DNA from 3 places in the Pseudomonas macauensis genome. Region 2 is predicted to be linked to each of the others. Evidence: predicted binding sites of a transcription regulator. Region 2 holds the regulator's gene; each other region holds the start of a gene.
What was found. Region 2 encodes FliA, which starts transcription of late flagellar genes. Its sites were predicted from a motif close to CTAAAGTTTNNNNNNNNNNNGCCGNTAA; they were not measured.

Region 1 (3,275 bases), 1.7 Mb from region 2:
TTCGACTTCCTGCGCCTGCGCGAGGCGCTGCTGCACGAGTTGACCGGCGATGGCGATTACGTCGCGCCGCAGCCCAGGCGGGTCGAGGACCTGCCGTTCGAGTTCATTGCCTGCTGACGGCAAGAGCACCCTCACCCTAACCCTCTCCCAGAGGGAGAGGGGACCGATCGGCGCCGGCTGGGATTACGGCTTCAGCCGGCACGGACTGCCCCCTCTCCCCCTGGGAGAGGGCTGGGGTGAGGGCACGCCCAACGCACCCATCCTCCCAGTCATACGAGCCCAATCATGAGCAAACGCCCCAACTTCCTCGTCATCGTCGCCGACGACCTCGGCTTCTCCGACCTCGGCGCCTTCGGCGGCGAGATTTCCACCCCGAATCTCGACGCCCTGGCCCTCGACGGCCTGCGCCTGACCGATTTCCACACCGCGCCGACCTGCTCGCCGACCCGTTCGATGCTGCTCACCGGCACCGACCACCACATCGCCGGCATCGGCACCATGGCCGAGGCGCTGACCCCGGAGCTGGAAGGCAAGCCGGGCTACGAGGGCTACCTCAACGACCGCGTGGTGGCCCTGCCCGAGCTGCTGCGCGAGGCCGGCTACCAGACGCTGATGGCCGGCAAATGGCACCTGGGCCTGAAGCTGGAGCAGGCACCCCACGCGCGCGGTTTCGAGCGCTCCTTCTCGCTGCTGCCCGGCGCGGCCAACCACTATGGCTTCGAACCGCCCTACGACGAGACCACGCCGCGCATCCTCAAGAGCACGCCGGCGCTGTACGTCGAGGACGACCAGTTCATCGAGGAGCTGCCGGCGGACTTCTATTCCTCCGATGCCTTCGGCGACAAGCTGATCCAGTACCTGAAGGAGCGCGACCAGAGCCGGCCGTTCTTCGCCTACCTGCCCTTCTCCGCGCCGCACTGGCCGCTGCAGGCGCCCAAGGAGGTGGTGGACAAGTACCGGGGCCGCTACGACGCCGGCCCCGAGGCGCTACGCCTGGAGCGCCTGGAGCGGCTCAAGGCGCTGGGCCTGATCGACGCCGACGTGAAGGCGCATCCGGTACTGGCGATCAGCAAGGAATGGGCGCAGCTCAGCGACGAGGAAAAAGCGAAATCGGCGCGGGCCATGGAGGTCTACGCGGCGATGGTCGAGCGCCTGGACTGGAACGTCGGCCGCGTCGTCGACTACCTGCGCCAGCAGGGCGAGCTGGACAACACCTTCGTCCTGTTCATGTCCGACAACGGCGCCGAGGGCGCACTGCTGGAAGCCTTCCCGCGCTTCGGCCCGGACCTCTTGAGCTTCCTCGACCAGCACTACGACAACAGCCTGGAAAACATCGGTCGCGCCAACTCCTACATCTGGTACGGCCCCCGCTGGGCGCAGGCGGCCACCGCGCCGTCGCGGCTGTACAAGGCCTTCACCACGCAAGGCGGCATCCGCGTGCCGGCGCTGGTGCGCTACCCGCAGCTCAAGCGCCAGGGCGAGATCAGCCACGGTTTCTCCACGGTGATGGACATCACCCCGACCCTTCTCGACCTCGCCGGTGTGCGCCACCCCGGCAAGCGCTGGCGCGGCCGCGACGTGGCCGAGGTGCGCGGCAAGTCGTGGCTGGGCTGGCTGTCGGGCGAGACCGAGCAGGCCCACGACGAGAAGACCGTCACCGGCTGGGAGCTGTTCGGCATGCGCGCCATCCGCCAGGGCGACTGGAAGGCGGTGTACCTGCCGGCGCCGGTCGGCCCGGCCACCTGGCAGCTCTACGACCTGGCCAGCGACCCCGGCGAGACCCAGGACCTGGCTACGCGCCAGCCGGAAAAGCTGCAAGCGCTGATCGAACACTACAAGCAGTACGTCAACGAAACCGGAGTGATCGACGCACCGCCGCCGTTCCTCGCGCGCTGAACCCTCGACGGGAAAATCGGGCTGGCACGCAATGCCAGTCCCGACCCGTTTTGCCACCCCAAAAACACCTGGAGCCCCCGGGATACGGGGCTTTCAGACTACCGTCCGTCGCCGGATGCGAAGCGCGACCAACGGCCCTCCACGCAAAAATCCATCTAAATCAAGGCCCCTTGCCGGCCGCCGACAAACTAGCGTCAATTTGACATCATCCAACGACACTCTAGCTTTAAGAAGCCAGGCCGACGTACTGCTCAGGACCTATCTCAGCAGCCGCGTGGCCTACCTTCCTGGCGCTCGGCAATGGAGTGCAGCATGCGCGATACCCGATTCGATTCGCCTGTCGATCAGGCCGGCGGCCCAGTGTGGCCGAAACGCCTGATCCTCCAGTCGCTGCCCTGGGCCCTGGTGGCCGGGCTCTGCTGGGTAGGCGTGCCGATCTGGATACTGCTGCCGGTGGGCTGGCTCTCCAGCCTGGCCCTGGGCACCCTGCTGACCGGCCCCGCCCAGGCGCCGGCCAGCGCGCAGCAGGTGAGCCTGGACAGCGAGCAGCTGCCGCAGTGGCGCCCGCTGCAGGACGCCATGGAAAACCACCTCTCCAGTCTCAACGGCCACACCCACCAGATCGACAGCATCCTGCACCACGCCATCGGCCAGCTCACCGACAGCTTCCACGGCCTGGCCGAACGCATCGACACCCAGCGCGGCCTGTCCCACTCGCTGATCGAGCGCTACGACGGACGCGGCCACCTGGACGACGACATCGACTTCCAGCGCTTCATCCATGCCACCCAGGAAACCCTCGGGCTGTTCGTCGAGGCGACGCTGGAAACCAGCCGCACCTCGCAACAGCTGGTGGAGCGCATGGACCGTGTCACCCACAAGATCGCGGAAATCCTGCAATCCACCCAGGACATGGACGCCATCGCCAAGCAGACCAACCTGCTGGCACTGAACGCCGCCATCGAGGCCGCCCGCGCCGGTGAAAGCGGCCGCGGCTTCGCCGTGGTGGCCGATGAGGTGCGCGCGCTGTCCACCCGCTCCACGCACTTCTCGCAAGCCATCCGCGAACACGTCGACGTGGTCTACCACGAGATCAAGGATGCCGAAGGCGCCATCGCCCAGCTGGCCGACAAGGACATGTCCTTCGCCCTGGACTCGCGCCAGAAGATCCAGAGCATGCTCGACGACCTCGACGCGATGAACCAGCACACCGTCAAGGTGGTACAGGAGCTGGACCGGATTTCCCTGGAAGTGGGCGACGGCGTCAACGCGGCGGTCACCGCCCTGCAATTCCAGGACATGAGCAGCCAGTTGCTGGGGCAGATCGGCAAGCACAGCGCGCGGCTCGGCGCGCTGGCCGTTGGCCTCGGCACGCTGGA
Region 2 (3,275 bases):
AACCCAGGCTGGACAACAGGTCATCAACGTCGTCCTGACCGGATACGACGTCTTTTCTTGTATCGGCAGCGATCTGCGGACCTTCACCCTTGGACGATCTTTCTTTTTCGACGGCCTCGCTCATGCCCTGGTAGTCATGCTCGATACCGGCGTAGCGGTCCACCTGGCCGGCCATCCAGACCAGCTTGACCAGGTTCGACTCGACCTCGGTGACCAGTTTGGTGACGCGCTTGATCACCTGCCCGGTGAGGTCCTGGAAGTCCTGCGCCAGGAGGATGTCGTTGAGGTGCGCGGAGAGCTTGCGGCTGTCCTGGGCGCTGATGTAGAGGAACTGCTCGACGCGCTTGGCCAGGTCACGGAAGGCCTCGGGCCCCAGCTCGCGGCGCATGAAGCGCGCCCAGTCTTCCTGCAGCTCCTTGGCCTGGGTTTCGATGTGCATCACCACCGGGGTGCACTCTTCCACCAGGTCCATGGTGCGGTTGGCCGCCTTCTCGGTCATCTTCACCACGTAGGAAAGACGATCGGTGGCGTCGGCGATCTGCGACATTTCCTCGGCGTGGCGGGAATTGGGATCGATCTGGAAGTTGACGATGGCGTTGTGCAGCTCGCGGGTGAGCTTGCCGACTTCCTGGTAGAGCCCGCGATCGCGCGCCTGGTTGAGCTCGGAAATCAGCTGCACGGCGGTCTGGACTTCACCACGATCCAGGCAATCGACCAATTCGCGCGCGTGTTTTTTCAGGGTCGACTCGAAGTCACCCGCGGATTCGTTGACGAGATCCATAACGCCCTCTCTGTCAGCCTTAACTGCCGACCCGCTCGAAAATCTTCTCGATCTTTTCTTTCAGCACCTGAGCGGTGAAAGGCTTGACCACATAACCGTTGACCCCGGCCTGGGCCGCTTCGATGATCTGGTCGCGCTTGGCCTCGGCGGTGACCATCAGCACCGGCAGGTGCTTGAGGCGCTCGTCGGCGCGGACCGCGCGCAGCAGGTCGATGCCGGTCATGCCGGGCATGTTCCAGTCGGTGACGAGGAAGTCGAAGTTGCCGCTGTGCAGCATCGGCAGCGCAGTGGTGCCGTCGTCGGCTTCTGCGGTGTTGGTGAACCCCAGGTCCCGCAGGAGGTTCTTGATGATGCGCCTCATCGTGGAGAAGTCGTCCACGATGAGAATTTTCATATTCTTGTCCAAACCGACCTCCATCGATACCAGGCACGTCCTGGCGGGCGTGCCGTCAATTCATCGAGCGCCGTGCGCTCATCCCGTGTGGGCGGCGTCAAAGGGACGTCGCCCGGAAGAATTCTGAAACCTGCGTCTGAAGCCTGAGAAAAATCCGACGCGAAACTACCCGAACCTCAGTGCGCGCGCCACTCCGCCAGACGTGCCCGCAGGCGCGCGGCGCATTGGCTGTGCAGCTGGCTGACCCGGGACTCGCTGACCCCCAGCACTTCGCCGATCTCCTTGAGGTTGAGTTCCTCGTCGTAGTACAGGGCCAGCACCAGCCGCTCACGCTCGGGCAGCTTGGTGATGGCGTCGGCCAGCGCCGCCTGGAAGCGTTCGTCTTCCAGGCCGTGGGAGGGCTCGTTGCCCTGGTGCGAAGCGTCTTCGGCCAGGCCACTGCCCTGCTCGCCGTCCTGCAGCAGATCGTCGAAGCTGTACAAGCGGCTGCCCTGGGTGTCGCTGAGAATGCCGTAATACTCTTCGAGACTCATATTGAGTTCGGCAGCGACTTCCTGATCTTTAGCGTCACGACCGGTTCTGGCCTCGACGGTGCGGATCGCGTCGCTGACCATGCGGGTATTGCGGTGCACCGAACGCGGGGCCCAATCGCCCTTGCGCACCTCGTCGAGCATGGCGCCGCGGATGCGGATGCCGGCGTAGGTCTCGAAGCTCGCGCCCTTGCCGGCATCGTATTTCTTCGCCGCTTCCAGCAGGCCGATCATGCCGGCCTGCATCAAATCCTCCACCTGCACGCTGGCCGGCAGGCGGCCCAGCAGGTGGTAGGCGATACGTTTGACCAGCGGCGCGTACCGCTGGATCAGTTGGTCCTGGGAGTTCTGCGCCTGCGCCTTGCTGTACATACGCGCTCCGGAGGCCGTCATCATACGGCCGAACCCGTGGTTGGATGCTGCACCAGGCGCTCGACGAAGAACTCCAGGTGCCCACGCGGGTTGGCCGGCAGCGGCCAGCTGTCGACTTTCTGCGCTATCGCACGGAAGGCCAGGGAAGCCTTGCTGCGCGGGAACGCCTCATACACCGAACGCTGCTTCTGCACCGCCTTGCGCACCGACTCGTCGTACGGAATGGCGCCCACGTATTGCAGCGCCACATCGAGGAATCGGTCGGTGACCTTGGTCAGCTTGGCGAACAGGTTGCGGCCCTCCTGGGGGCTGTGGGCCATGTTCGCCAGCACGCGGAAGCGGGTCATGCCGTAGTCGCGGTTGAGCAGCTTGATCAAAGCGTAGGCGTCGGTGATCGAAGTGGGTTCATCGCAGACGACCAGCAGCACTTCCTGCGCGGCACGGACGAAGCTCACCACCGAGTCGCCGATGCCGGCGGCGGTATCCACAACCAGCACGTCGATGTTGTCGCTGATGTCGCTGAATGCCTGGATCAGGCCGGCGTGCTGCATGGGGGTGAGGTGCACCATGCTCTGCGTGCCGGAGGCCGCCGGAACGATGCGAACGCCGCCGGGGCCCTGGAGGATCACGTCGCGCAGGTCGCACTCGCCTTCGATGACATCGGCCAGGGTGCGCTTGGGGGTCAGGCCCAGCAGCACGTCGACGTTCGCCAGGCCCAGGTCGGCGTCCAGCAGCATGACGCGGCGGCCGAGGTCGGCCAGCGCCAGTGACAGGTTCACCGACACGTTGGTCTTGCCGACACCACCCTTGCCACCGGTGACTGCGATTACCTGTACAGGATGCATGCCCATATCAATACCTTGTCTCGTCATTCAGCCGCCGCGCCCCCTGGCGCTGCGGCCCTGCCGGCCGCGGTGCTCTACCGCTTCCGGCGTTCGCGGATCGTCTCCCAGAGCATCCGCCTCGCCGGGCAGCCCACCTGGCCGCCCGTCACCCCACCATGGGGCCGTTCAATTCGTTCAGCTGGCGCGGCGCACCGGCTGCTGGTACAGGCCGGCGAACAGCTCGGCCATGGCGTCCTCGCTCGGCTCTTCCGGCGCCTGCAGGCTCACCGCGCGACTGACCAACTGGTGGCTGCGCGCAACCTGCAGATCATCCGGAATCTTCGGGCCGTCCGCCAGATAGGCTACCGGGAGAC
Region 3 (3,275 bases), 1.4 Mb from region 2:
GGGAGCACCGACCGGTTCGGGTTCACAGACGGAAGCGTGCCACCTGCAGTTGCAACTCGTTGCCCAGGCGCGCCAGTTCGGTGCTGGAGCTGGCGGTCTGCTCGCTGGCGGCGGCGGACTGGTCGGCGATCTCGCGGACCTGCACCACGCTGCGGTTGATCTCCTCGGCCACGCTGCTCTGCTGTTCGGCGGCGGAGGCGATCTGCAGGTTCATGCCCTGGATGTCCGCCACGGTGCGGGCAATGGTGCTCAGTGCTTCGCCGGCACGGCGCGTCAGTTCCACCGAGCTGCCGGTCAGGCGACGGCTGCCGTCCATGCGCTGTGCTGCATCCTGTGCGCCGCGCTGCAGGCCGGCGATCAGGCCCTCGATCTCCTCGGTGGACTGCTGGGTGCGCCGGGCCAGGGCGCGCACTTCGTCGGCCACCACGGCGAAGCCACGCCCGGCCTCGCCGGCGCGAGCCGCTTCGATGGCGGCGTTGAGCGCCAGCAGGTTGGTCTGCTCGGCCACCGACTTGATCACGTCCAGTACGCTGCCGATCTTCTCGCTCTCCTTGCGCAGCGACTCCATGGCCTCGGCGGAGCGATCCACCTCGCTGGCCAGGCGGTCGATCTGCGCCACCGCATCCTGCACCACCTGGTCGCCCTGGCGGGCCTGCTGGTCGGCCTGCAGCGCGGCGGCGGAGGCCTGTTCGGCGTTGCGCGCGACTTCCTGCACGGTGGCGGCCATCTCGTGGATGGCGCTGGCCACCTGCTCGGTCTCCACCCGCTGGGCATTGACCCCGGCACGGGTCTGCTCGGTGACCGCCGAAAGCTCGTCGGCGGCCGTGGCCAGCTGGCCGACGCTGCCGCTGAGTTGGCCGATCAGTCGGGCCAGGTTCTCGCGCATGCGCAGCATGACGCGCTGCAACTGCCCCAGTTCGTCCGGGCGTTGCACGTTCAGGTCACGCGCCAGGCTCCGCGACAGGTCGCCTTCTGCAATGTACTCGGCCAGCTCCAGCGCCTCGTGCAGCGGGCGGACGATCTGCCGGTTAATGGCCCAGCCGGAGAGCAGGCCGAAAGCCAGGGCCAGCACGGCGATGAGGATCAACCGGGTCTTGGCGGCGGCGGTTTCCGCCGCGTTACGTTGCAGGGTGTCGTCGTACAGGCGGGTGCTGGCGCCGAGCATCGCCTGGCTGGCGGCGTCCAGGGCCTGACGCGCTTGCTGCGAGGCGCTGCCCCCAGCGCCGGTCAGGCCGTTGAAGGCCGTTTGATAGCCGGTCACGGTCTGGCGTACGGAATTCAGCTTGGCTGCATCGATGTCGCTGCCGCTCAGGCGCTGCTCGATCAGCGTCAGCATCTTCGTGCTCTGCTGCTCGACCCGCTCAGCCTGGGCGCGGTCGCCACCCAGTTCGAACTGCAGGCGGGCGAGGTTGGCCTGCTGGCTGAGATTGCCCAGCTCGGCGATGGTCGCCAGTTGCTCACCGCGTTGGGTCTGGTTGTCCAGGCTGCGCAGGCCGCCGAGCAGGACCAGCAGCGTGAGGAACAGGAGGATGCCGAATCCCACCACCAGCTTGAGGCTGACGTTCAGACGTCCCAGCTGGACTACTAACCAATCGTACATGTCGAAAGCTCCAGAAAGGCTTCGCCACGGGATCGACGGCCCGGGGCAGGGAGGATCGGGATGGGGCAGGTGAGGCGGATTTTCTCGGGGCGCATCTGTGTGCGCCAGAGAGTATCGGCGGCTATTTCGGAAACTAAAGGTCGGATATGGTCACGATATGTTCGTGGCGACGCCCGCATGCCCTACGAGAAGCCCCCCAGGAATGTAGGGCGTATAACGTTCGACGTTATACGCCGCCTGGCCTTGTCATCCGGCCATACGGACTTCGACCGGAAAGCAGTCACCGAGCGCTTCGAACCACCTCCATGCGCCAACCGACGATCACGGTGTATCGGCGTACAACCGCGAACGGTTGTACGCCCTACGGAAAGAGAAAGGCCCGCATTGCGCGGGCCTTCTTCAGCACGGCAGGAATCAGACGCGGAAGCGGCTGACCAGCATCTGCAGTTCGTTGCCCAGGCGCGCCAGCTCCATGCTGGAAGCGGCGGTTTCCTCGCTGGCGGCGGCGGTCTGCTCGGAGATGTCGCGCACGTTCATCACGCTGCGGTTGATCTCCTCGGCCACGGCGCTCTGCTGCTCGGAGGCGGCGGCAATCTGCTGGTTCATCGACTGGATGGTCGACACGGTGCGGGTGATGGCGTCCAGGCGCTCGCCGGCACGGCGGGTCAGGTCGACGGTGCTGACGGTCAGTTCGCGGCTGGTTTCCATCATCTGTACGGCCTGCTGGGTGCCGCTCTGCAGGCCGGCGATCAGCTCCTCGATTTCCTCGGTGGAGGACTGGGTGCGCTGCGCCAGGGCACGTACCTCGTCGGCCACCACGGCGAAACCACGGCCGGCGTCGCCAGCGCGTGCGGCTTCGATGGCGGCGTTGAGCGCCAGCAGGTTGGTCTGTTCGGCCACCGCCTTGATCACGTCCAGCACACTGCCGATCTTCTCGCTTTCGCGCTTGAGTTTGAGGACCGACTCGTTGGAGCGGTCGACCTCGCTGGCCAGGCGGTCCATCTGCCCCACGGCCTCGTTCACTGCACCTTCGCCGTCGCGGGCCTGGCGGTCGGCGGCGGAGGCGGCCTCGGAGGCCTCCTCGGCGTTGCGCGCGACTTCCTGCACGGTGGCGGCCATTTCGTTCATGGCGGTGGCGACCTGGTCGGTCTCGGTCTTCTGGTTGTTGACCCCGGCACTGGTCTGCTCGGTGACCGCGGAAAGCTCCTCGGCCGCGCTGGCGATCTGCGTCACGCCGTCGTGGATGCGGCCGATCAGCTCGCGCAGGGACAGGTTCATACGCTGCATGCTCTTCTGCAACTGGCCCAGCTCGTCGGAGCGACTGGTGTGGATGTCGCGAGAGAGATCGCCGTCGGCGATGCGTTCGGCGTGGCCCAGCACCTCGCGCAGCGGATTGACGATCTGCCCGGTGATGATCCAGGCGGCGATCAGGCCCAGCACCAGGGCGATCAGCGCGGAGAGGCCGAGCAGGGTCTTGGCCTGGGCGACGCCGGCATCGCGCTTGGCGGTTTCGCTGACGGTGAGTTCATTGCTGATCTTCTCGATCTGCACGCCAGCGTCGCGCATGCGATCACGGGCGGCCTGGCTGGCGTTGACCTCGGTGCGGTAGGTATCGAGTGCCGCGCGGTAGGCGGCCAGGGCATCGAGGGCGCTCTGGTAGTCGGCGGCCAGGTCG

Region 1: SD196_RS00695 (methyl-accepting chemotaxis protein) is a predicted target of FliA. The motif match lies at 2,056-2,083, and genes of this name have one in related genera.
Region 3: SD196_RS02055 (methyl-accepting chemotaxis protein) is a predicted target of FliA. The motif match lies at 1,712-1,739, and genes of this name have one in related genera.

What each region holds. Positions count from the first base shown of each region.
Region 1 covers NZ_CP138377.1:148,187-151,461, reverse strand. Annotated here, with positions in the region: gene SD196_RS00705 (ABC transporter ATP-binding protein) at 1-117, shown strand, start outside; gene SD196_RS00700 (arylsulfatase) at 286-1,896, shown strand; gene SD196_RS00695 (methyl-accepting chemotaxis protein) at 2,197-3,275, shown strand, end outside.
Region 2 covers NZ_CP138377.1:1,878,105-1,881,379, reverse strand. Annotated here, with positions in the region: gene SD196_RS08985 (protein phosphatase CheZ) at 1-781, opposite strand, end outside; gene SD196_RS08980 (chemotaxis response regulator CheY) at 801-1,175, opposite strand; gene fliA (RNA polymerase sigma factor FliA) at 1,352-2,101, opposite strand; gene fleN (flagellar synthesis regulator FleN) at 2,098-2,928, opposite strand; gene flhF (flagellar biosynthesis protein FlhF) at 3,097-3,275, opposite strand, start outside.
Region 3 covers NZ_CP138377.1:448,016-451,290, forward strand. Annotated here, with positions in the region: gene SD196_RS02055 (methyl-accepting chemotaxis protein) at 23-1,600, opposite strand; gene SD196_RS02060 (methyl-accepting chemotaxis protein) at 2,015-2,887, opposite strand; partial or broken gene SD196_RS02065 (methyl-accepting chemotaxis protein) at 2,936-3,275, opposite strand, start outside.